Regions from separate parts of the Catenuloplanes atrovinosus genome, predicted to be linked through region 1. Evidence: predicted binding sites of a transcription regulator. Region 1 holds the regulator's gene; the other holds the start of a gene.

What was found. The regulator HspR, encoded in region 1, represses chaperone genes until heat shock. The targets are predictions, from matches to a motif close to TTGAGTNNNNNNNACTCAA.
Region 2: the regulator HspR is predicted to act here: its motif matches at 7,497-7,515, upstream of lon (endopeptidase La).

The regions. Positions count from the first base shown of each region.
Region 1 is NZ_JAVDYB010000001.1:7,766,054-7,777,900, reverse strand. Features, by position in the region: gene J2S41_RS34620 (beta propeller repeat protein) at 1-16, opposite strand, end outside; gene J2S41_RS34615 (cation:proton antiporter regulatory subunit) at 146-646, shown strand; gene J2S41_RS34610 (cation:proton antiporter) at 654-1,868, shown strand; gene J2S41_RS34605 (hypothetical protein) at 1,976-2,407, shown strand; gene J2S41_RS34600 (heat shock protein transcriptional repressor HspR) at 2,577-3,017, opposite strand; gene dnaJ (molecular chaperone DnaJ) at 3,061-4,251, opposite strand; gene grpE (nucleotide exchange factor GrpE) at 4,385-5,158, opposite strand; gene dnaK (molecular chaperone DnaK) at 5,202-7,073, opposite strand; gene J2S41_RS34580 (GTPase family protein) at 7,436-9,058, shown strand; gene J2S41_RS34575 (GTPase) at 9,079-10,788, shown strand; gene J2S41_RS34570 (hypothetical protein) at 10,799-11,847, shown strand, end outside.
Region 2 is NZ_JAVDYB010000001.1:6,182,717-6,194,563, forward strand. Features, by position in the region: gene J2S41_RS27375 (chitinase) at 1-247, opposite strand, end outside; gene J2S41_RS27380 (diguanylate cyclase domain-containing protein) at 408-2,432, shown strand; gene J2S41_RS27385 (glycosyltransferase) at 2,560-4,692, shown strand; gene J2S41_RS27390 (restriction endonuclease) at 4,851-5,330, opposite strand; gene J2S41_RS27395 (restriction endonuclease) at 5,412-5,918, opposite strand; gene J2S41_RS27400 (restriction endonuclease) at 6,001-6,495, opposite strand; gene J2S41_RS27405 (DUF2726 domain-containing protein) at 6,578-7,402, opposite strand; gene lon (endopeptidase La) at 7,531-9,819, shown strand; gene J2S41_RS27415 (hypothetical protein) at 9,943-10,770, shown strand; gene J2S41_RS27420 (NAD(+)/NADH kinase) at 10,786-11,649, shown strand; gene J2S41_RS27425 (nitrate/nitrite transporter) at 11,646-11,847, opposite strand, start outside.

The sequences.
Region 1 (11,847 bases):
GGCGACTTTTGGACACGATTCACCCTCCCCGCGGTGATCGGCGTGAAACGCTCGGTCACGGGGACGAGTGCCGAGGTGGCGCCGAGGTTCCCGGGCAGGTGATCGGTCCACGGACAGCAGGAAACGGTTGGGTAGCGTGTAAGTCGTGCGAGTAAGGGTCGAACAGACAGCTCTCCCCGGCATAGGTGTGCGCCATGACCTCGTCACGGCGTCCGGCCGCCGGATCGGCGTGGTCTCCCATCGCAGCGGACGGCGCGACCTGGTCCTCTACGACCAGGACGATCCGGACGCCTGCATCGCGTCGCTCCCACTCACCGACGACGAGGCCGAGGCACTGGCCGACCTGCTGGGCGCCTCGCTCATGCTGGGTCAGCTCGCCGGCCTCCGTTCGCAGGCGGCCGGGCTGCTCACCGAGCAGATCTCCATCCCGGCCGGCTCCCCCTGGGCGCACCGCCGGCTCGGGGAGACCCGGGCTCGCACCCGCACCGGCGCGTCGATCGTCGCCGTCCTCCGCAACCGAGAGGTGATCGCCTCCCCCGGGCCCTCGTTCGCCTTCCAGACCGGCGACGTCGTGGTCGTCGTCGGCACCAGGGAAGGGCTCGACGGTGTCGCGGCCATCCTGGCCGAGTCGGACCCGGACGGCTGAGGCGCGTATGCACGACACCTCCATCCTCCTCATAGAACTCGGCACCGTCCTCCTCGCCCTCGGCCTGCTCGGCCGGCTCGGGCGCCGGATCGGCCTGTCACCGATCCCGCTCTACCTGATCGCCGGGCTCGCCTTCGGGCACGGCGGGCTGCTGCCGCTCTCCGCCAGCGAGGAGTTCATCGAGGTCGGCGCCGAGATGGGCGTCATCCTGCTGCTGGTCATGCTCGGCCTGGAGTACTCCGCGGGCGAGTTGGTCGGCAACCTGCGTGCGTCCGCGCCGGCCGGCCTGCTGGACGCGGTGCTCAACGCGGTGCCGGGCGCCGCGTTCGCGCTGTTGATGGGCTGGGACTGGGTGGCCGCGCTGGTGCTCGCCGGCATCACCTGGGTCTCCTCGTCCGGCGTGATCGCCAAGGTGCTCAACGACCTCGGCCGGCTCGGTAACCGCGAGACGCCGGTGGTCCTCTCGGTCCTGGTGATCGAGGACCTGGCGATGGCGCTCTACCTGCCGTTCCTGACCGCGGTGCTGGCCGGCGTGTCACTGGCGGCCGGCGCGAGCTCGCTGGTCATCGCGGTCGCCACCGTGGTGGTGGTGCTGCTGGTGGCGATCCGGTTCGGTCACGCGATCTCCGCGTTCATCTCCGCGGACGACGCGGAGGCGCTGCTGCTCGGCGTCCTCGGCCTGACGCTGCTGGTCTCCGGGCTCGCGGACTGGCTCCAGGTCTCGGCCGCGGTCGGTGCGTTCCTGGTCGGCATCGCGCTCTCCGGCCCGGTCGCTCACCACGCGGTGCAGCTGCTCACGCCGCTGCGCGACCTGTTCGCCGCGGTGTTCTTCGTGTTCTTCGGGCTGTCCACGCACCCGGGCGAGATCCCGCACGTGCTGCTGCCCGCGCTGGCGCTGGCCGTGCTGACCATGAGCACGAAGGTGCTGACCGGCTATCTCGCCGCGAAGCGGGCCGGGATCGCGCTGCCCGGCCGGTTCCGGGCGGGGCTGGCGCTGATGCCGCGCGGCGAGTTCTCCATCGTCATCGCCGGGCTGGCGGTGGCGGCCGGGGTGGAGCCGCAGCTGGCGTCGCTGGCCACCGCGTACGTACTGATCACGGTCGTCACCGGCCCGATGCTGGCCCGGCTGCCGGACACCGAGTGGTTCAAGGCGATGCTGCGCAGGCGGACCGCCGCGGTGGCGGCCCGTGCCGCGCTACAGACCCCGGATCCCCACCTTTAACGCAATTCCCGGAAATGGCACGTCCACCGGGTTCCGATGAACGGTAGCGGCGCGTTACCGTGTCGCCGCAATGAGCAGTGGGGTGTAAGCAGGACTGGAGTCGCAGGGTGAGCGTGCAACAGTCAATGTTCCAGGGTTTCGCGAATCCGGTCGATCCCAGCGCCGCCGAGCTGCGCGCCTGGGCGTACCAGCCGGACTCGGTGCCGCTGGAGTCGATGCCCGCGGACTGGGATCTCCTCGTGTCCGGCGATCGGCTGGTCGGCACGCTCTTCGAGCTGGCCATGGACCGGACCTGCCCGGCCCGCCGGTTCGCGCTGCACTGCCTCTACATCTACGCGGCCGACGGCATCCGGACGAAGTTCCGGGCGCACCCGAAGCGGCGGCTGCGCAAGATGGTGGAGCAGGCGGAGAGCGAGGGTGACGAGCTGATGGCGATCTGGGCGCACAACACCCGGGTGCTGCTGGCCCGGCCGGAGCTGTTCGACTACCACGAGTGGTGCGAGGGCGGCCTCGTCCGGCAGTCACGCCGACTCGGCTGACGCATATGCGGGCCCGGGCGGGGACCCCCCGTGGATCCCCGCCCGGACCGGCGCCGCGAGCCGTCTGTCACAGGCCGTCCGGCCTCGCGACTCGTCGTCGCGCGCCCTCGGTGACCATAACCGCTCGCCGCCCCGCCCGGGCAGGAATCCGACATTTCGTATTTTGTTGCTAGGACTTGGGCTTCTCTCGCGGGCGCCAGACCACCAGCGCGGTCGAGGTCTGGCTGGTCGGCACGAGATCACGGCGCGGGTACGCCGACATGGACTCCAGCTCCGCGATCCGGCGGTACGCCGCGGCCAGTTGCTCCCGCAGCTCCAGCACCTCCTGCTGGAGGTCACCGGCGACCTGCTCGAGCCCGATGATCCGCTTGATGCCCGCCAGGTTGACGCCCTCCTCCTGGCTGAGGCGCTGCACCTCGCGGAGCAGCGCCACGTCGCGGGCGCTGTACCGCCGCCCACCGCCGGCGGCCCGGCCGGCCTGCACCAGACCCAGCCGGTCGTACTGCCGGAGCGTCTGCGGGTGCATGCCGGCCATCTGGGCCGCCACCGAGATGATCAAGACCTTGGCGTCCGAGACTCCCTCGATCGCGATGCGAATGCGCGCGTCCACGGCTCCACCTCCTGCCCCGACACCTACATCATCGCTTCGTCGTTCAGCCGGCCCTGCGTACCCGTGCGTCGAGATGCTCGCGGGACGCGGCCGGCGTGCGGTCGGCGAACGTCCGCAGCGCCTCCCGGGCCTCCTCGGAGACCTCCTTCGGCACCTGCACCTCCAGCGTGACCAGCAGGTCACCGACCTCGCCGTCCCGCTTCGGCACGCCCTTGCCCCGGGCCCGCAGCACCCGGCCGCTCGGCGTGCCCGGCGGCACCCGCAGCGTCACCGCGCCGTCCATCGTGGGTACGCGCAGGTCGGTGCCGAGCACCGCCTCCGCGAACGTGATCGGCACGGTCAGCGTCAGGTTGTCCCCGCTGCGCGCGAACAGCTCGTCCCGCCGCACCTTGACCAGCACGTAGAGGTCGCCGGGCTGCCCGCCGCGCTCGCCGGGCTCACCACGGCCGGACAGACGTATCCGCTGGCCGTCCGCGACGCCGGCGGGGAGCCGGACGTTCAGCGTGCGGGTCTTGGTGACGCCGCCGGTGCCGTGGCACTCCGGGCACTTCTCGTCCACGATGGTGCCGACGCCCTGGCAGTCCTTGCACGGCTCGGAGAAGCTGAACGAGCCCTGGTTGCGCTGCACCAGGCCGGAGCCCCGGCAGGTCGGGCAGGTGCGCGGCTGGGTGCCGGGCTTCGCGCCGTTGCCGTGGCAGACGTCACAGACGCCCGGCGCGCGCAGCGTGAGCGGGAGCGTGGTGCCCCGCACCGCGGCGCCGAAGTCGATGGTCACCTCGGTCTCGACGTCCCGGCCGCGGGCCGGGCCCTGCCGGCCGCCCGCCCCGCCGGAGAATATCGATCCGAAGAGGTCGGAGAAGCCGGCGCCGCCGAATCGGCGGTCACCGGCGCCGGGAGCACCGGTGTTCACGCCGCCGAACAGGTCGGAGACGTCGAACGGAAACGCGCCACCGCCCGGTCCGCCGCCCGCGCGGGCGTTGCGCCGGAACGCGCCGGAGCCGAAGAGCGCGCGCATCTCGTCGTACTCCTTGCGCTTGCGCTCGTCCGACAGGACGTCGTACGCCTCGGAGACCGACTTGAAGCGCTCCTCCGCCTCGCTGTTCCCGGGGTTGTGGTCCGGGTGCAGCTCGCGGGCGAGTTTGCGGTACGCCTTCTTGACGTCGTCCTGGGAGGCGGACTTCGGCACGCCGAGAACGGAGTAGAAGTCCTTTTCCAGCCAGTCCTTGGAACTCACGAATCCACCTCCTTACTGGCCCTGCGACCATTGAAGCCGACCGGTGGCCGGCCTCGACCTTCCGTGCGGGCTCGTCGTCGCCCAGAACCCGGCGAGGTGACCCGCCATCGCGGGTCACCTCGCCGGCTCGAGCTCACTCCGGGTCCGCGACCGCCACGAGCGCGGGCCGCAGCAGCCGGTTGCCGAGCGAGTAGCCACGCCGCATCACGTCGATGCAGGTCGGCTCGGTCACATCGGCGGAGGTGAGGTGCGCCACCGCCTCGTGCCGGTTGGGGTCGAACACGTCGCCCTTCTCGCCGAACGCGGTCAGCCCGAACTTCCCGAGTGCGGCCGTGAGCTGCTCCGCGACGCTGGCGAACGGGCCGACCAGGTCGCCGTGCTCGCGCGCCCGGTCCAGATCGTCCAGCACCGGCAGCAGCGCGGACAACACCGAACCGGTGGCCTGCTCGCTCTGTGCGGCACGGTCGCGCTCGACCCGCTTGCGGTAGTTCGCGTACTCCGCCGTCACGCGCTGGAGGTCGCGGGTGCGGTCCTCCACCTCGGTGCGCAGCGCTTCCAGCTCGGCGGAGAGGGGAGGCGTCGGTGCGGCGTGCTTACCCACCCTCTCCTCCTTCTCCTTCTGCTCGGGTTTCCGCTCGGTCTTCGTCTCCTGGGCGGCCGGCGCCTCCGCGGTGTCCTCGGCGTGCTCCGCGTCCGTCGCGTCCGTGGTGGACGGCTCCGGGTCGAGCACCTCGTCGGGCTCCACGACCTCGCTCTCCTCGGGCTTGCCGGACTTCTTCGCGTCGGGCTTGGCGACGGAAGGATCGATCTTCCGCCGGTCCCTTATGACGACCCGCTCCTTGCCCTCCTCGGAACGCTCGCGATCCGGGGATCCGGCGTCCTCCGCCGGCTTCCGCTCGTCGGTCATGCCTTCACCTCGTCTCGCGTGCGTCCCACGGCGTTCCGTCGGGTCACTTCTTGTTGTCCTCGTCCACGATCTCGGCGTCCACGACGTCGTCCGACGCGTCGCGCGCACCGCCCGGCGCGCCACCGGCCGCACCGGCACCCGCGCCCGGGCCGGCCGCGTCCTCCGCACCGGCCTGCTCGGACTGCTGCTGGTAGAGCAGCGAGCCGGCCTGCTGCGAGACGTTCGCCAGCTTCTCGTGCGCCCGCTTGATCGCCTCGATGTCGGTGCCGCCCAGCGCGCCACGCAGCTCGCTCAGCGCCTCGCCGATCTGGTCCCGGGACTCGCCCGGCAGCTTGTCGCCGCTCTCCGCCAGGAACTTCTCGGTCTGCCACTGGAGCTGCTCGGCCAGGTTGCGGGCCTCGGCGTCCTCGCGGCGGCGCTTGTCCTCGTCCGCGTGGTCCTGCGCCTCGCGCATCATCCGCTCGATGTCGTCCTTCGGCAGCGCGGAGCCGCCGGTGATCGTCATCGACTGCTCCTTGCCGGTGCCCAGGTCCTTCGCGTTGACGTGGACGATGCCGTTCGCGTCGATGTCGAAGGTGACCTCGATCTGCGGCACGTTGCGCGGCGCCGGCGGCAGGCCGGTCAGCTCGAACGTGCCGAGCTTCTTGTTGTACGCCGCGATGTCCCGCTCGCCCTGGAAGACCTGGATCAGCACGGACGGCTGGTTGTCGTCGGCCGTGGTGAAGACCTCGGAGCGCTTGGTCGGGATCGTGGTGTTGCGCTCGATCAGCTTGGTGAAGATGCCGCCCTTGGTCTCGATGCCCAGCGACAGCGGGGTCACGTCGAGCAGCAGGACGTCCTTGACCTCGCCCTTGAGCACGCCGGCCTGGAGCGCGGCACCGACGGCCACGACCTCGTCCGGGTTGACGCCCTTGTTCGGGTCCTTGCCGGTGAGCTGCTTGACCAGGTCGGTCACGGCCGGCATACGCGTCGAGCCGCCGACCAGGATGACGTGGTCCACGTCGGAGATCCGGATGCCGGCGTCCTTGATGGCCTGCTCGAACGGGCCCTTGCAGCGGTCCAGCAGGTCCTGCGTCATCCGCTGGAACTCGGCGCGGCTGAGCGTCATGTCCATGTGCAGCGGGCCCGACGGGCCGGCCGTGATGTACGGCAGGTTGATGCTGGTGGTGGTGGCGGCGGACAGCTCGATCTTCGCCTTCTCCGCGGCCTCCTTGAGGCGCTGGAGGGCCATCTTGTCCTGGCCGAGGTCGATGCCGTGCTCACCGCGGAACGTCTTGACCAGGTGGTCGATGATCCGCTGGTCCCAGTCGTCGCCGCCCAGGTGGTTGTCGCCGGAGGTCGACTTGACCTCGATGACGCCCTCGCCCAGCTCCAGCAGCGAGACGTCGAACGTGCCGCCACCGAGGTCGAAGACCAGGACGGTCTGCTCCTTGGTGCCCTTGTCCAGGCCGTAGGCGAGCGCGGCCGCGGTCGGCTCGTTCACGATCCGCAGGACGTTGAAGCCCGCGATCTCGCCGGCCTCCTTGGTGGCCGTCCGCTGGGCGTCGTTGAAGTACGCCGGGACGGTGATCACCGCGTCCGTGACCTGCTCGCCGAGGTACGCCTCGGCGTCCCGCTTGATCTTCATGAGCACCCGCGCGGAGATCTCCTGCGGGCTGTACTTCTTCCCGTCGATGTCGATCGACCAGGTCGAACCGATCTCGCGCTTGACCGAACGGATCGTCCGGTCCGGGTTGGTCACGGCCTGCCGCTTGGCGACCTCGCCGACCAGCACCTCGCCGTTACGGGCGAAGGCCACGATCGAGGGAGTGGTGCGCGACCCCTCCGCGTTGGCGATCACGGTCGGCTCGCCGCCTTCGAGAACGCTGACGCAGGAGTTCGTCGTGCCCAGGTCGATGCCGACCGCACGTGCCATGTTGCATCCTCACTTCACTTCTCGAACCACGGCGCCGACGGCACCGCGGGCTTCTTCCCACCGCGCCCGCCCCGAGCGCGTCAGCCTAAGTTGAGTGGACCGGACTCAATACTGCCACGATCAGGAAAACCGTCAAGTGCAGAGTTGAGCGCGTCACGCGCAAGTTTATCCGCCGTAACTGAGGGGTACCTCCGAACCCACCGATCGGGCACCCTTATTACTCTGGCCGGGCGCTCGCGGGGAGCGTGACCGTGTCTCCGGGGAGAACTGTGCAGACTCGCGGTGAGCTCACCCCCGCCTCGCTGGCCGAGGCGCTCGACCACCTGCGCTCGGTGGTCGCCGGCACGTCGTACCCGCTGGTCATGCCGTCCGCGGCGGATGCCAGGCAGGCCGGTACGGCGCTCGTCACCCAACTCGACGACTACCTCATCCCCCGGCTCGCCCGGCTGGACGCGCCGCTGCTGGCCGTGGTCGGCGGCTCCACCGGCGCCGGCAAGTCCACGCTGGTCAACAGCCTGGTCGCGGCGAAGGTGAGCGCGGCCGGGGTGCTCCGGCCCACCACCCGCGCGCCGCTGCTGGCCGCGAACCCGGCCGACCTCGAGTGGTTCCGCCGCGGCGAGCTGCTGCCCGGGCTCACCCGCACCGACGAGCCGAGCACCGACCCGAAGAGCCTGCAACTGGTCGGCGTGCCGACGCTCGCCCCCGGGCTCGCGCTGCTGGACGCACCGGACATCGACTCCGTGGTGGACGCGAACCGCGCGCTCGCCGGACAGCTGCTCGCGGCCGCGGACCTCTGGGTCTTCGTCACCACCGCCGCGCGGTACGCGGACGCGGTCCCCTGGGGCCTGCTGCGCACCGCCCGGCAGCGCGGCACCGTGATCGCGATGGTGCTGGACCGGGTCCCACCGGAGGCGGCCGAGGAGGTCGCCGCCCACCTCGCCGAGATGCTCCGGGAGAACGGGCTGGGCGCCGCGCCGCTGTTCATCGTGCCGGAGACCCGGCTGACCGCGGACGGGCTGCTGCCACCGACCGCGCTCGGCGACCTCAGCGCCTGGATCGGCTACCTGGCCGCGGACGCGGAAACCCGGGCCGACGTGGTCCGCCGCACGCTGGACGGCGCGCTGGCCGCGCTCGCGCCCACCACCGCGTCGCTGGCCGAGGCCGCCGAGGAGCAGGTGTCGGCCGCGGAGACGCTGGCCGAGCGGGTGGACAACGCGTACCGCAACGCCAACCGGGCGGTCGCACACGGCGTCGCGGACGGCCGGCTGCTGCGGGGCGAGGTGCTGGCCCGCTGGCAGGAGTTCGTCGGTACGGGAGAGCTGATGCGAACGCTGGAGGCGCAGATCGGCCGGCTCCGGGACCGGGTGGTCGCCACGCTGACCGGCCGGCCCGCGCCCGGGCACGCGCTGCGGTCGGCGATCGAGGGCAACCTGGTCACGCTGATCCGGGGCGCGGCCGACGAGGCCGCCGAGTCCGCGTACACCGGCTGGCAGGCACATCCGGCCGGCGCCGCGCTGCTCTCCCCACCACTCGGCCGGGCCGGGCCCGACCTGCCGGACCGCGCGGAACGGCTGATCCGCGACTGGCAGCGGCACGTGCTGGAGATGGTCCGCGCGGAGGCCGGCGACAAGCGGGCGCTCGCGCGCGGCACCGCGTACGCGGTCAACGCCACCGGCCTGCTGGTGATGGTGGTGGTCTTCGCGTCCACCGCGTTCATCCCCACCGGCGCCGAGGTCGCGGTCGCGGGCGGCACCACGGTCGCGGCCCAGAAGGTGCTGGAGGCGATCTTCGGCGACCAGGCGATCCGCACTCTCGCCGCCAAGGCCCGCGCCGACCTGCTGGACCGCGTCGCCGCGCTGCTGGCCGAGGAGTCCGCGCGGTTCACCACGCTGGTGGAGGCGGTCCCCGACTCCGCCGCCCGGCTGCGCGACGCGGCGCTGCACGTGGAGTCCGCCCGGGCGCGCGCCGCGCTGGTGACGCCGTGAGCGGCGGCCTGGTCGCGCGGATGCGCGACGCGCTGGCGCCGTCCCGCACGCTGGACGCGGACAGCCTGCTGCGCCGGGTGGAGTCGCTGCGCCGGTTTTTGCGCGCGGTCGACGGCCTGCTCCCGCAGGAACGTCTGGCCGGCGCGCACACCGTGGTCGAGCGCGCGGACGCGCGGCTGGCGCTGTCCCGCGAGCACACCGTGGTGGCGCTGGCCGGCAGCACCGGCAGCGGCAAGTCCAGCCTGTTCAACGCGCTGGCCGGCTTCGTGCTGTCGCCGGTGGGCATGCGCCGGCCGACCACCGGCGCCGCGCACGCCTGCGTCTGGGGCTCGCTGGAGGGGGCGAACGCGCTGCTCGACTGGGTCGGCGTGCTGCCGCGGCACCGGTTCGTCCGGGAGAGCCCGCTGGACGGCGACGACCAGAGCTCACTGCGCGGCCTGGTCCTGCTCGACCTGCCGGACTTCGACTCGGTACGCCGCGCGCACGCCACCGAGGTGGACCGGCTGCTCGGGCTGGTCGACCTGATCGTCTGGGTGGTCGACCCACAGAAGTACGCGGACCGGACCGTGCACGAGACGTACCTGCGGAAGCTGCGCACGCACGCCGGCGTGACCGTGGTCGTGCTCAACCAGGCCGACCGGCTGACCGCGGACGAGCAGGGCGCCGTCGTCACCGACCTGCGCCGGTTGCTGGTCGAGGACGGACTGCCGGACGTGCCGGTGGTGGCCACGTCCGCGCTGCACGCGCCCGCGCTGACGCCGCTGCGCGGGCTGCTGGAGCGCACGGTGGCGGAGCGCCAGGCCGCGCTGCTGCGGCTCTCCGCGGACGTGGACGCTACCGCGGACCGGCTCGGCGAACTCGTCGGGCCGGCCGTGGCGGAGGACGTGGTGGACCGTGCCGCGGTGGCCTCGCTGGTCGACGCGTTCGCGGTGATGGCCGGCGTACCCGCGGTGGTGGAGGCGACCGAGCGGGCGTACCGGCACCGCGCGATCGGGATGACCGGCTGGCCGCTGCTGCGCGGCCTGCGCCGGCTGCGCCCGGACCCGCTGCGCCGTCTGCACCTGGACCTGCCCTCCGCCGGCCCGTCCGACGGGCTGCTGGACGGGCTCACCGACCCCGGCCCGGACGACACGGCGATCACCCGGCCGCTGCCGGCCACCTCGGTGCCGGACCCGGACGCCGCGCAGCGCGCCGCGGTCAAGCTCGCGGTCCGGCAGGTCGCGGACCGGGCCGCCGCCGCGCTGCCGGAACCGTGGCGGCCGGGCGTGGTGGACGCGGCCCGCTCCCGCCTGGACGACGTGCCCGACGCGCTGGACACCGCCGTGGCCGGCACCGACCTCGGCATGCGCACGCCGTTCTGGTGGCGGCTCACCGCCTTCACGCAGTGGCTGGTCACGCTGGCCGCCGGCATCGGCCTGGGCTGGCTGATCACCGGGTACGCGATCCGCGCGCTCGGCCTGCCCGCGCTCGACTACCCGGACGTCGGCGTCACGCCGCTGCCCACCGTGCTGTTCCTCGGCGGGCTGCTGGCCGGTGCACTGCTGGCGCTGCTCGCCCGCCCGGTGATCGCGATCGCGGCCCGGCGCGCCCGCAACCGCGCCGACCGGAGGCTCCGCGCCGAGGTCACCACCGTGGCGCGACGGCAGGTGGTGTCGCCGGTGCGGGAGGTCCTGCAGTCGTACGCACGGGCTCGCGAGGCCATGGCTCTCGCCCGCTCCGATCACGCGTAGGCTCGGACCCATGCCCGCACCCCGGACGCCGCACGACGCCGTGCTCGAGGCCGCCCGCGACGTCGTCAAGCTCGACTGCGCCTACGACGCCGAGCTGCTCGGCACCGCGCTGCTGGGCAGCTTCTACGAGCTGGCGGAGGAGGCCCGGGCGGACGCGGTGCGCGCGTTCACCGGCGACTTCCTGGCCGCCACCGCGGACCGGACGGCCCCGGCCGACACGGTGATCCGCCAGGTCTTCGCGGCGCTGGTCCCGGACGCGATCGGCGCGTCCGCGGTGCGGCCCGGCGCGGGCGCGCCCGCCTGGGCGTCGCTGCTCGGCCGCGTCCGGTGCACCGGCACCTGGGCGTACGGGGACGTCTACGGCGACCAGACCACGTACATCGCGGCGTTCGCCTACGACGACGAGGCGCTGGGCGGGCCGGAGCACGCGGTGGTCGCGCTGGTCGACCACAACATCGGCATCGCGAAGGACGTCTTCGTCAGCGGCTCGGCGGAGAAGATCGTCGCGCAGGTCCGGGCGCTGTGCGCCACGGACGAGCTGACCTGGTTCCGCGACGAGGCGCCGGAGCGGCTGCGCGAGCAGGTGGTCCGGCACCTGGCGATCACGGACGAGCTGTCCAGCCTGCCGGCCGCGTCGTCGCTGGCCACGGACCGCGCGCTGGCCGGCGCCCGGCTGGCGCTGCTGCCCGGCGACTCGGTCGCGATGCCCATTCCCGCGCCGATGGCGGACGGCGCCCGCTCCGCGCTGATCGCCGACTTCCTGCGCTCCCCCGAGGCGGAGTCGCAGCAGCTCGACCTGGTCGAGACGGAGGCGGAGCGCTCCTCGCTGCACTTCGGCGTGGGCCTGGTGCTGGACCACGCGGCCACGCTGCCGGACGCCGACCCGCTGCGCTGGAGCCCCGCCGTCGCCGGCTTCTTCCTGCTCGACTGGGTGCACCGCCGCGCGGTCCTCGACGTCGACGACGCCGCGATGCTGCCCCGCGTGGTGCGCGCCTGGGCGGCCTACGCCCACCGCCGCCGCGACCTCCCGGACCCCGCGGTCTCCGCGTCGATCGCCCA
Region 2 (11,847 bases), 1.6 Mb from region 1:
GGGCGTCCCAGTAGCTGCCCATCGTGGTGCCGGCCGGCAGGTCGAACGCGACGGTCCAGGACGTGAGCGCCGCACCGGTGCCGTTGGTGATCGTGTACTTGCCCTCCCACCCGGAACCCCAGTCCGAGGTCTTGGCGAACGTGGCGGTGACCGCCGCGGCCGAGGCGGGGAGCGCGAAGAGGACCGCGGAGGCGACCGCGGCGAGCAGGGGGATCAGGGTCAGAGCGATAGATCGAGACCGTTTCACGGCAGCCTCCTCCATCGGCGGCGGTGCACGTCACCGCGGCCGTTGGAGAATTATTAAGACTCTTAACTGATGATGTCCATGGTGCGGTCCCACATTTAGGACAGCGATAACGTTTCGGAACGCCGAGACCCGTACCCTCCGGTTCTGAGACCCTGATCTTGTGGAAGGGCTGACGGTCGGGGTGCTGGCGCCGTTCGTCGGCGGCGACTACTACGGCGGCCTGATCGCGGGCGTGACCGGGGCCGCCGCCGCGCGCGGCGGACGCGTGCTGGCCGTCCAGACCCTCGCACCCGGCGCCCGGCGCGCCGACTCCGAGGGCATCCCGGACTGGGACGCGCCCGTCGGCTGGGCGCACGCGGACGCGTTCGTCGTGGTGATCGGCGCGGTCGACGAGCAGCACCTGGCCCGGCTGCACGCCACCGGCAAGCCGGTCGTGCTGATCAGCCACCGGTCGGCGACGCTGCCGCTGCACGCGGTCCTGCCGGACAACCGAGCGGGGGTACGGGACGCGGTCACGCACCTGATCGGGCACGGGCACACCCGGATCGCGTTCGCCGGCGCGCTGAACGTGCCGGACATCCGCGAGCGGCTGGCCGGCTACCGGGCCGCGCTCGCCGCACACGGCCTGCCCGAACTGGTGATCGCCGCGGCGGACAACCACGAGCGCGGCGGGCGGCTCGCCGCGGAAACGATGCTGGCGGACGGGCTGCCGTCCACGGCCGTGGTCTGCGGCACCGACCGCAACGCGCTGGGCCTGGCCGAGGCGCTGACCGCGGCCGGGCACCGGCTGCCGGACGCGCAGGCGGTGGTCGGCTTCGACGACATCCCGGCCGCGCTGCACGCCGAACCCGCGCTGGCCAGCGTGGCACAGCCGCTGAACCGGATCGGCGCGGCCGCGGTCGCGGCGCTGTCCGACGGCGCCGGCGTCACGTACGTACCGACCGTCTTCGTGCCGCGCGAGAGCTGCGGCTGCGACCGGCCCGCGCCGCTGCCGCTGGACCCCGCGCTGGCCGCGCGGCTGGCCGACCCGGCGGTCGGAGTCGCGGAGGTCGCGGACGCGCTGCGCGGCCACCTGCTCGCGGAGCTGGACCAGGCGCTGTACGGCCTCGTCCCGGACCGCCGCGCCCGCGCGATCCTGCTGCGGGTGGCGCAGGCCCAGGCGCGGGCGAACTTCGGCGACATCCGCTACCTCCAGGACACGCTCAACGCGCAGTACCAGCTCGGCACGGAGCTGCTGCGCACGGACGAGCAGGACCCGCGCGCGCTCGGCTGGCTGCGCCGGCTGCCGGTCCGGGCCGGCTGCCTCGGCCTCTGGAGCCGGGACGGGCACCGCGCACTGGAGATCTCCGGGGCGTTCCACTGCGAGACCGGGCCGAGCCCGGCCCCGGTCGAGGACTTCCCGCCGGCCGGGCTGTTCGCGGCCGCCCGCCCGGAGGCCGGCGAGATCGTCTTCGTGATCTCGGTGCGCAGCGTGGCACAGGACTGGGGGCTGCTGGCCACGGTCGCGCGCATCCAGGACAAGACGCCGCCCGGCCGCGAGCCGATGAACCAGTCCGGCGCGCTGCTCGCCGTCGCGCTCGATCAGGAGTTCATGCTCCGCTCCCTGCGCGACCAGGAGGAGCGACTGCGGCGGACCGCGCTCTACGACCAGCTGACCGGGCTGCCCAACCGCGGGCTGTTCCTGGACCGGCTGCGCCGCGCGGTGGACCGGGCCCAGCGCGACCCGGCGTACACGTTCGCGGTGCTCTTCCTGGACCTGGACGGCTTCAAGTCGGTCAACGACACGCTCGGCCACGCGGCCGGCGACCAGCTGCTGGTGCAGACGGCCGCGCGCATCTCCGCGCTGCTGCGCGACACGGACACGGCCGCGCGGTTCGGCGGCGACGAGTTCCTGGTGCTGCTCGACGACATCGACGGCCCGCAGGGCGCCGCCGCGGTCGCGGAACGCGCGCACCTGGCGCTGGCCGAACCCTTCGAGCTGCACGAGGGTACGGCCCGGGTGTCGGCCAGCATCGGCAGCGCGCTCTCCACCGACGGCCATCCGAACGCGGAGGCGCTGCTCCGGGTCGCCGACTCCACCATGTACGAGGCGAAGTCCGCCCACCGGGCGTCGGCGCCCCCGGGTGCGACTCGGTTGCCGATTGGTCTCAGCCCGGTGGACGAACGGCCGACGAGGGAGGCATGAGCGAGCTCGCGGGCGAATCATCAGCTCAGCGCCGACCACACGGACACCGCAGCCTGAAGGGGCGGCCCGGCACGAGTGGGCTCGCGAGCGAATCATCAGCTCGGCGCGGCGTGGGGGGCGGTCCGGCATGAGCTCCGGAGCCCTGGACGTGGTGGTCACCGGCGGCGGCACGCCCGCGGAGCTGAAGGCCACGCTGGAGGCGCTGCGGCCCGCGCTCGGCGTGCGCGACGAGGTGGTGTGCGCGGTGCCGCCCGGCCGCGCCGACCTGTCCCGGGTCGTCGCCGCGCTCCCCTGGGTGCGCGAGGTGCCCGGCGGCCGTGCCGAGGCGGTCGCCGCGACCGCGCACGACCTGCTGCTCCTGGTCGACGGCGACATGATGCTGCCCCGCCACTGGCTGGACGCGGTCCGCGAGGCGCTGGACGACGGCACCGTGGTCGCGGCCGGCCCGCGCTGCATCGGCTCGATCGGCCCGCAGCGCGCCGAACTGGACCCGCCCGCGGGCGTACGCGAGCTGCGCGACCTGGCCCGCGACTGGCGCGAGCGGCACCGCGGCCGGCGGTACGACGTGGACCGGCTCGGCCCGGTCTGCGTGGCGCTGCGCCGGTCGGCGCTGCTCGCGGCCGGCGGCCCCACCCCGGACCTGCCGTACGAGCGGCTGCGCGACCTCGGCCGGATCGTGCTGGTGGACGACGCGCTGGTCGCGCACGCCGGCTCGGCCGCGTGCGGGCTGCGGGTCGCCACGGAGTCGCCGCTGCTGCTCTCCGCCAGCATGATCGTCCGCGATGAGGCGCGCGGAATCGGCGCCGCCGTCGACGCGATCACGCCGTTCGTGGACGAGGTGGTCGTCTACGACACCGGTTCGCTGGACGACACGGTCGCGGTGGCGCGCGCGCACGGCGCCCGCGTGATCGAGGGTTTCTGGGACGAGCACTTCGGCGACGCCCGCAACCGCGCGATCGCGCACTGCACCGGCCGCTGGGTGCTCTGGGTCGACGCCGACGAGATCGCGGTCGGCGACCCGGCCGTGCTGCGCCGGCGGCTGTCCGGCCCCGGCCCGGCCGCGTACCGGCTGCGGCAGGTCAACGAGTACGCCAACGGCACCCAGGTGGTGGTCTTCCCGCGCCTGTTCCAGCGCGACGCGGTGCGGCTGGCCGGCCGGCTGCACGAGCAGGTGGTGGACCGGATCACCGGCGGCCCGGCCGGCGGCCCGGAGATCGGCGACGTGGAGCTGCGGCACGCCGGCTACCAGTTCGCCACGTTCGTCACCAAGGACAAGGCCGAACGCAACCGCCGGCTGGCGCTGCGCGCGGTCGAGGACCGGGTGATGGCCGCGGACGCGCTGGTCAACCTGGCCCGCGCCGAGTACTCCGCCGGCAACCTGGAGGCGTCCGTCGACGCGGCCCGCCGCGGCCTGGACGCGGACGGGCGCCGCCCGGTCCGCATCAAGCTGCTGACCACGCTGATCCGCGCGAGCACCGCGCTCTCCCGGGTGGACGACGCGCTGCGCGCCCTGGACGAGCTGCGCACGCTCGCCTCCAAGCAGGTGACCGTCGACCACATGGAGCTGCTGGTCCGATACGCCGAGGGCGACGACGAACGGGTGGTCGCGCTGGCCCGGGCCGTCCCCGAGCTGGCCGAGGACGACGGCGCCGTGCTGGTCGCGCGCAGTCAGCTCGCGTCGTACGAGATCCACAGCCTGATCCGCCTGGGGCGCACCGCCGAGGCCGCGGACCGGCTGCGCTCGGAACTGCGGGCCGGCCGCATCCCGATGCCGGTGGTCGGCATGGCCGACACCATGCGCCAGGCCGGCTCCGACGCCGCCGAGCTCGCCGCGCACGTGCCGCCGTCCGGCCTGCGCGCGATGATCCACGAGATGGGCCAGGCCCCGGTCTCCATCGCCGAACCCCTGGCCGACGGCCTGTGGCACCGCTTCCCCGACGACCGGACCGTACTCGCGTTCGCCGCCTGGCTCGGCCCGCGCATGCCGGTGCTGCGCGCCCTGGAGTGGTCGTCCCGCCTCCGCCGCGCGGGTCACGACGCGCAGTGCCCGCTGCTCGGTGTGGCCCGCAACCCGGACCGTACCGCCCGCGACCGCTCCCTGGCCGCGGCCGTCGCCTTCGAGACCTTCCACGACCCCGGCGCGATGCCCCTGCTCTCCACAGCCCTCGACGAGATCCCACCCGACGAGGAAACCGCCGTCCTGGACGAACTCCGCCTGATCGCCCCCGGCATCGCCGCCGCCGTCGAGCCCGCCACCTGACCCCACCGCGCGCCAGCCCTCGTCGTCGATCTAGGGCGGAATCCAGCGCTTCGATCTCCGTTCACGCGAATCCGCCCTAGATCGACGAAGGCTGGCGGGCCGGAGGCGGGCCGGAACGGGACCGCGCCGGAAGCGGGGAGGCGGTCGCTGGGCGTCCCCTAGTGCGGCTGGTGGACGGCGGGGTAGCGGAGGAAGGCGGCGTAGTCGAGTTCGCCGATCAGGTCCGCGAGTGGGCCGGGGCCGGTGCGGCGCTGGCGGGGGATGAGACGGGGGTGTGGGATGAAGGAGACGGCGAGTACCGCGGGGTCGTGGGTGTGGGCGGCGCGGCTGGTGGCGGGGGCGGTGAAGCCGGCGCAGGAGTAGAGGATGCCGCGGTCGGCGCCGATGTCCTCCAGTTTGGCCACGAAGTGGTCTACGGAGGCGATGCCGACCGGGCGGTTTTGCTGGCGGCATTCGACCGCGACGGTGACCGGCAGGCCCGCCACCGCGCCGTAGATCATCACCTGGACGTGCCGGGGTGATCCGCTGAGCCGGCCCGCGTGGCGCCGGTTGTAGACGACCTGGGCGTAGTCGAACGCGGCGAGCAGCCGGGTCAGCGATTGCTGGTAGCGCTGGAGCTGACTGTCGGTGGGAGACATCCGCCGACGCTACGAACGAGGGTCGGGCCGGTGTCGCCCTGGTTGTCCGTTGGTCGTTCGATCGTGCCCGGTTACTACCCGTCAGGGGGTCCAGAGGTCGGCGGTGCCGCCGAGGCGCAGGAAGATCGCGAAGTCGGCCTGGTCGACCTCGGTGGAGTCGTGCGGCGGGAGCGCGTCGCGGATCAGGCGGCCGTCGCCGAGCGTGATGGCCATGACCGGTGGGGTCTGCGCGTGGGCGGCGCGGGCGCGGGCCCGGTCGGTGAAGCCGGTGCACGAGTAGATGACGCCGCGGTCGGCGCCGATGTCGAGCAGCTTGCCGATGAAGCGGTCGACGGCGCCGACGTCGGCCGGGCGGCGCCGGCGCTGTACGCATTCGACGGCCGCGGTGACGTGGACGCCCAGGACGGCGCCGCGGACGAGGACGTCGACGCGGCGCATCGACCGGCTGAGGCGTCCCTCGACGCGACGGTTGTAGCCGACCTCGACGGGTGGCTCGAAGCCGCCGAGCAGCCGGCCGATCGAGGCGTCGAAGAGCGTGAGGTGGTGGAGCTGGGGATCCGGCGGCGGTTCCGCTTCCGCTGGGTACACAACTTTGAGCGTAGAACGAGGCGGTGCCGGACCATCGCCCAAATTGTGCGTCTTTGTTGTTAAATCTGGAGAAAGGTACCGGTCAGCCGCACGGCCAGAGGAACAGCGCGAAGTCCGCCTCCGTGATCTCGTCCACCCCGCACGGCGGCAACGGCACGCCGGCGCCGGACCGCCGCTGCCGCGGGAGGCGCACGCCGCCGCCCAGCGACACCGCCATCACGGCCGGGTGGCGCGCCGCCGCGGCCCGGGCGCGGGCGCACCGGGTGAACCCGGACCGGGAGTAGAGCACGCCGCGGTCCGCGTCCACGTCGAGCAGCTTGCCGATGAACCGCTCCACCACGCCCACGTCCGCGGCGCGACGGCTGTGCCGGCACTCCACCGCGACCGTGACGCCGGTGCCGAACACGCGCCCGCGCACCAGCAGGTCCACCCGGCGGGTCGCGCCGCTGAGCAGTCCCGGCACCCGTCCGTCGACCGCCACCTCGGCGTTGCCGTCGAGGCTGGACAGCAGCCGCGTGATCGACAGCTGATAGCGCTGAAGCGGCGAAACACATGGAAACAGGTCGAAGACGGTCACCCAGCGAAGTTAAGAGCGGGCGGTGGGTGAATGTCGCCCACCGTGTGCGATGCCGCCCGGACGGCGTAGACCGCGGCGGCGCTCAGAGCGGGGCGAAGAACGGCGAGTTCAGGCCGGGGTGGCGGCCCTGGAGGCGGTCGTAGGCGCGGACCAGGTCGTCGCGGCTCAGCCACACCGGCGGCGCGATCTCCAGGCGCTTCAGCCGCTCCCCCACCGCCAGCGCGGCCAGGTCCTCCGCCAGCCGGTCCAGCGCGATCCCGCAGTCGAAGCCGTGCGTCACCAGGCGGACGCGTTCGAGCAGGTGGCGGCCCTCCGGCAGCTCGACCCAGGCCCAGCCCTCGGCGCCGTCCGGCGTGCTCACGTGCAGCCCGCGGATGATCGGGTCGGCCAGGTCCCGCCCGACGTACGCGTCGACCGCCGCCGCGCGGGCCAGCGTGCTCAGGTCGTTGACGAAGCCGTCCCGCCCGTCCGGCAGCCGCCCGACGATGTCCCGGAAGCCGGGGCCCTCGCCGTCGCCCGCGGTGGCGTCGCGGAACGCGCGCGCGTCGATCAGGTACTCGACCGTGCGGCGGGCCTGGGTCGTACCGCCGATGATCGGCGAGACGATGCGCAGCCACTCCAGCCCGACCGCGCCGCAGACGGTGGCCAGCATCCGGTCGAGCCGCTCGTCCTCCGCGGCCGGGTCGGCGAACTCGACCGCGAAGACCGGCAGCCGGGTGGCGGGGTCCAGGGCGACGAAGTCACAGCGGGTACGCAACGCGGTGTTCCACTGGTTCGGGCTGACGCCCTCGGGCCGGCGGGCGACCAGTTGGCTGAGCCGTTGGTCAGGCTGGACGACCCAGCGGCCGCGCGCGAAGAGCCGCTCCTCCGCGGTGGCGACCGGGCGCAGCGGTGACGGGATGCTCATGACCCACCACTGTAGGGACCCGGACCGGCGGCGAGGGCTCCGGCGCGGGTCGTGTCGCGCGTCACGCGCGGGAAGACGGACACGGTGGGCGAGGTTGAGTCGGTCAGGCTCAAGAATTGAGGTGTCCGATGGCCACACTTCCCGTACTGCCGTTGACCGACGACGTGCTGCTCCCCCGCATGGTTACCCCGGTGGAGCTCGACTCCGCCACCCAGGCCGCCGTGGACGCGGCCCGGACCAGCGGTGACAAGCGGGTGCTGGCCGTACCACGCATCGACGGCGTCTACGGTCCGGTCGGAACCGTGGCCGTGATCGAGCAGGTCGGCCGGCTGCCGAGCGGCGAGCCGGTGGCCGTGATCCGCGGCCTGCACCGCGCGCGCATCGGCTCCGGCGTGTCCGGCCCGGGCGCGGCGCTCTGGGTGGAATCCACCGAGATCGACGAATCGCCGGTGACCGGGCGGACCCGGGAGCTGGCCCGTGAGTACAAGGCGCTGGTCCGGGCGCAGTTGCAGAAGCGCGGCGCGTGGCAGGTGATCGACGCGGTCGAGCGGATGACCGACCTGTCCGAGATCGCCGACTCCTCCGGCTACTCCCCCTGGATGTCGCTGGAGCAGAAGCGCGCGCTGCTCGACGAGACCGACCTGACCGCCCGGCTGGAGCTCCTGGTCACCTGGATCAAGGAGCACCAGGCCGAGGAGGAGGTCAGCGAGAAGATCAATTCCGAGGTACGCGAGGGCCTGGAGAAGGGCCAGCGCGAGTTCCTGCTCCGCCAGCAGCTCGCCGCGATCCGCAAGGAACTGGGCGAGGACGAGCCGGAGGGCGCGGGCGACTACCGTACCCGCGTCGAGCAGGCCGACCTGCCGGAGAAGGTGCGTGAGGCCGCGCTGCGCGAGGTGGGCCGCCTGGAGCGGGCCAGCGACGCGTCGCCGGAGTCCGGCTGGATCCGCACCTGGCTGGACACGGTGCTGGAGATGCCGTGGACCACGCGGACCGAGGACAACACGGACCTGACCGAGGCGCGCGCCGTGCTGGACGCGGACCACGCCGGCCTGGAGGACGTGAAGGACCGAATCCTGGAATACCTGGCGGTACGCAACCGGCGCGCGGCCCGCGGCCTGCACGTGGTCGGCGGTCGCGGCTCCGGTGCGGTGCTGGCGCTCGCGGGCCCGCCCGGGGTCGGCAAGACCTCGCTGGGCGAGTCCGTCGCCCGCGCGCTGGGCCGGAAGTTCGTCCGCGTCTCGCTCGGCGGCATCCGGGACGAGGCGGAGATCCGCGGTCACCGGCGCACCTACGTGGGTGCGCTGCCCGGGCGGATCGTCCGCGCGATCCGCGAGGCCGGCTCGATGAACCCGGTGGTGCTGCTCGACGAGATCGACAAGATCTCCGCCGGGTACGCCGGCGACCCGGCCGCCGCGCTGCTGGAGGTGCTGGACCCGGCGCAGAACCACACGTTCCGGGACCACTACCTGGAGGTCGACCTGGACCTCTCCGACGTGCTGTTCCTCGCCACCGCGAACGTGGTGGAGACCATCCCCGGCCCGCTGCTGGACCGGATGGAGCTGGTCACGCTGGACGGCTACACGGAGCGCGAGAAGGTGTCGATCGCGCGCGACCACCTGTGGCCGCGGCAGCTCGACCGCGCGGGCCTGACCGGCGAGGACGTGTCGATCACCGACGGCGCGCTCGGCCGGATCGCCGTGGAGTACACCCGCGAGGCCGGCGTCCGGCAGCTCGAACGCGCGCTGGCCAAGGTGCTGCGCAAGGTGGCCGTCAAGAACCACCGGGTGGACGTGGACGAGGACAACCTGAAGGAGTTCCTCGGCCGGCCCCGGTTCTTCTTCGAGTCCGCGGAGCGCACGGCCGTGCCCGGCGTGGCGACCGGGCTCGCGGTCACCGGCGCGGGCGGCGACGTGCTGTTCATCGAGGCCACCGCGATGCCCGGCGAGGGCGGGCTGGCGCTCACCGGCCAGCTCGGCGACGTGATGAAGGAGTCCGCGCAGATCGCGCTCTCCTACCTGCGGTCGCACGGTCAGGCCGAGCCGCTGGACGGCAAGCGCCTGCACCTGCACGTCCCGGCCGGTGCGGTGCCGAAGGACGGGCCGAGCGCGGGCATCACCATGGTCACCGCGCTGGCGTCGCTGGCCTCCGGCCGGCCGGTCCGCCCGGAGGTCGGCATGACCGGCGAGGTCACGCTGGCCGGCCGGGTGCTGCCGATCGGCGGCGTGAAGCAGAAGCTGCTGGCCGCGCACCGGGCCGGACTCACCGAGGTGATCATCCCGGCGCGCAACGAGCCGGACCTCGACGACCTGCCCGCCGAGATCCGGGAGCAGCTGACCATCCACCCGCTCGCGGACGTGGCGGACGTGCTGGAGATCGCGCTCCGGCCGGACACGGCGGCGCGGGCGACGGCGGCCTGAGGGAATCCGAGCGGCCCGGGTGCTTTCCCACGCACCCGGGCCGCTCCGCGTCCGCACCCGTTCCGCAACCGGCGACCCTTCTGATTCTCGGCAGCAACCCGCCGACAACCTTGGGACGACCGCATGCAGAACCTCCGCCGCCGGATGATGACCCCGCTTCTGGCCGCCACCGTCGCCACCACTCCCCTGCTCGGCCTCGCCGCGCCGGCGTCCGCCTCGGACAGCGCGCCGGCGATCCCGTTCGGGCGGGAGTACGTCGCGCAGGAGGAGGAGCCGTGGACGTGGAACCCGGCGAGCATCAGCGTGACGTCCACGAAGATCACCAAGAAGGCGTTCACGCTGAGGTCCTCGGCCGGGTGCGCGAACCGCGCGCACATCACCGCCGCGCTGAGCGGCCCGATCCCGACCGAGAACGTGTGGGCCTCGGGGGTCGGCGTGGACATCTGGCACGGCGGCGAGCTCTACGACTACACGCTGCTGACGAACACGCGCGGCAACATCTGGGAGGGCGACCTCGTGGTGTGCGGCAAGGACCCGGCCGGCGCGTACCGGACCGAGCTGTACGCCGCGTACATCACGGGCACCGGCCTGGACGACCCGAACGCCGCGCTCTACCGCACCAATGTGGTCACCGGCGGGTACACGGTCAAGCGCCCGGCGTCCGTGACGCTCAACGCCGCGCCGGAGCCGGTGCGGAAGGGCGCGAAGATCACCATCAAGGGCACCGTGACCACGGACGGCCGCACGGCGGGCAACACGAAGGTGCAGATCTGGTTCAAGGCCGACGGCGCCGCGGACTACACGCTGCGCACCACCGTGACCACGGACGCGAAGGGCGCGTACCGCAAGACCGTGAAGGCCACCACGTCCGGCACCTGGAAGGTGGTCGTGCCCGGGACCGGCACGCGGAACGAAGTCGCGGCCTACGACGCCGTGAAGGTCAAGAAGTAAATACCATCATCAGGCATGGGCATGGTTCACACCGTCGGGCTGGTACTGCATCCGCAACGGGACTCGAAGGTCGCCATCGACACGATCGTCGAGTGGGCACGCAGCCGCGGCGTGACCGTGCTCGGCCTGCCGGACGAGATCGCGCGGATCGACTGCAGCGCGGTCCCGGTCGGTGAGGTGGAGCTGCTGGACCGCGCCGACCTGCTGGTCAGCCTGGGCGGCGACGGCACGATGCTGCGCAGCATGCGGCTGTCGGCCGGCCGGACCACGCCGGTGCTCGGCGTGAACCTGGGCCGGCTCGGCTTCCTGGCCGAGATCGACGTGGACGACCTGCCGGAGACGCTGTCGCTGATCGACGGGCACGAGTTCACGGTGGAGTCGCGGATGGCGATCGCCACCAAGCTGCCGGACGGCTCCGAGGTCACCGCGTTCAACGACATCGCGATGGCCCGTGTCCCCGGCGAGGGCATGGCCGCCGTGGCGATCTCCGTGCAGGGCGCGCCGTTCGTGCGGTACGCCGCGGACGCGGTGATCGTGGCCACGTCGACCGGCTCCACGGCGTACAGCTTCGCGGCCGGCGGCCCGATCGTGTCCCCCACCGTGGAGGGCTTCCTGGTCGTGCCGTCGTCCGCGCACTCCAGCTTCAACCGCGCGCTGGTGCTGTCCGCGGACGAGGAGGTCGTGCTGGACCTGCTGCCGAGCAGCGGCGAGCTGGCGCTGGAGGTGGACGGCATCGTGTCCGGGCGGCTGCGCCCGGGCGACCAGATCTGTGTGCGGGCGCACCGCGCCGCCGCGAACGTGATCCGGCTGGGCCGGACCACGTTCTACGAGCGGGCCCGCCGCAAGCTGCGGGTGAACGGCTCGGCCGAGGTCGACTAGACGCCCGCGAGCCGGCCCGGGGACGGGCGCAGGTAGACGAACCAGGTGACCACCAGGCAGAGCGCGTAGTAGGCGATGAACGCCACGTACGCCGCCTCGGCTGAGCCGGTGCTCAGGAACGACTGGCGGAACGCGACGTTGACCAGCACGCCGCCGAACGCGCCGACCGCGCCCGCGATGCCGATCAGCGCGCCGGAG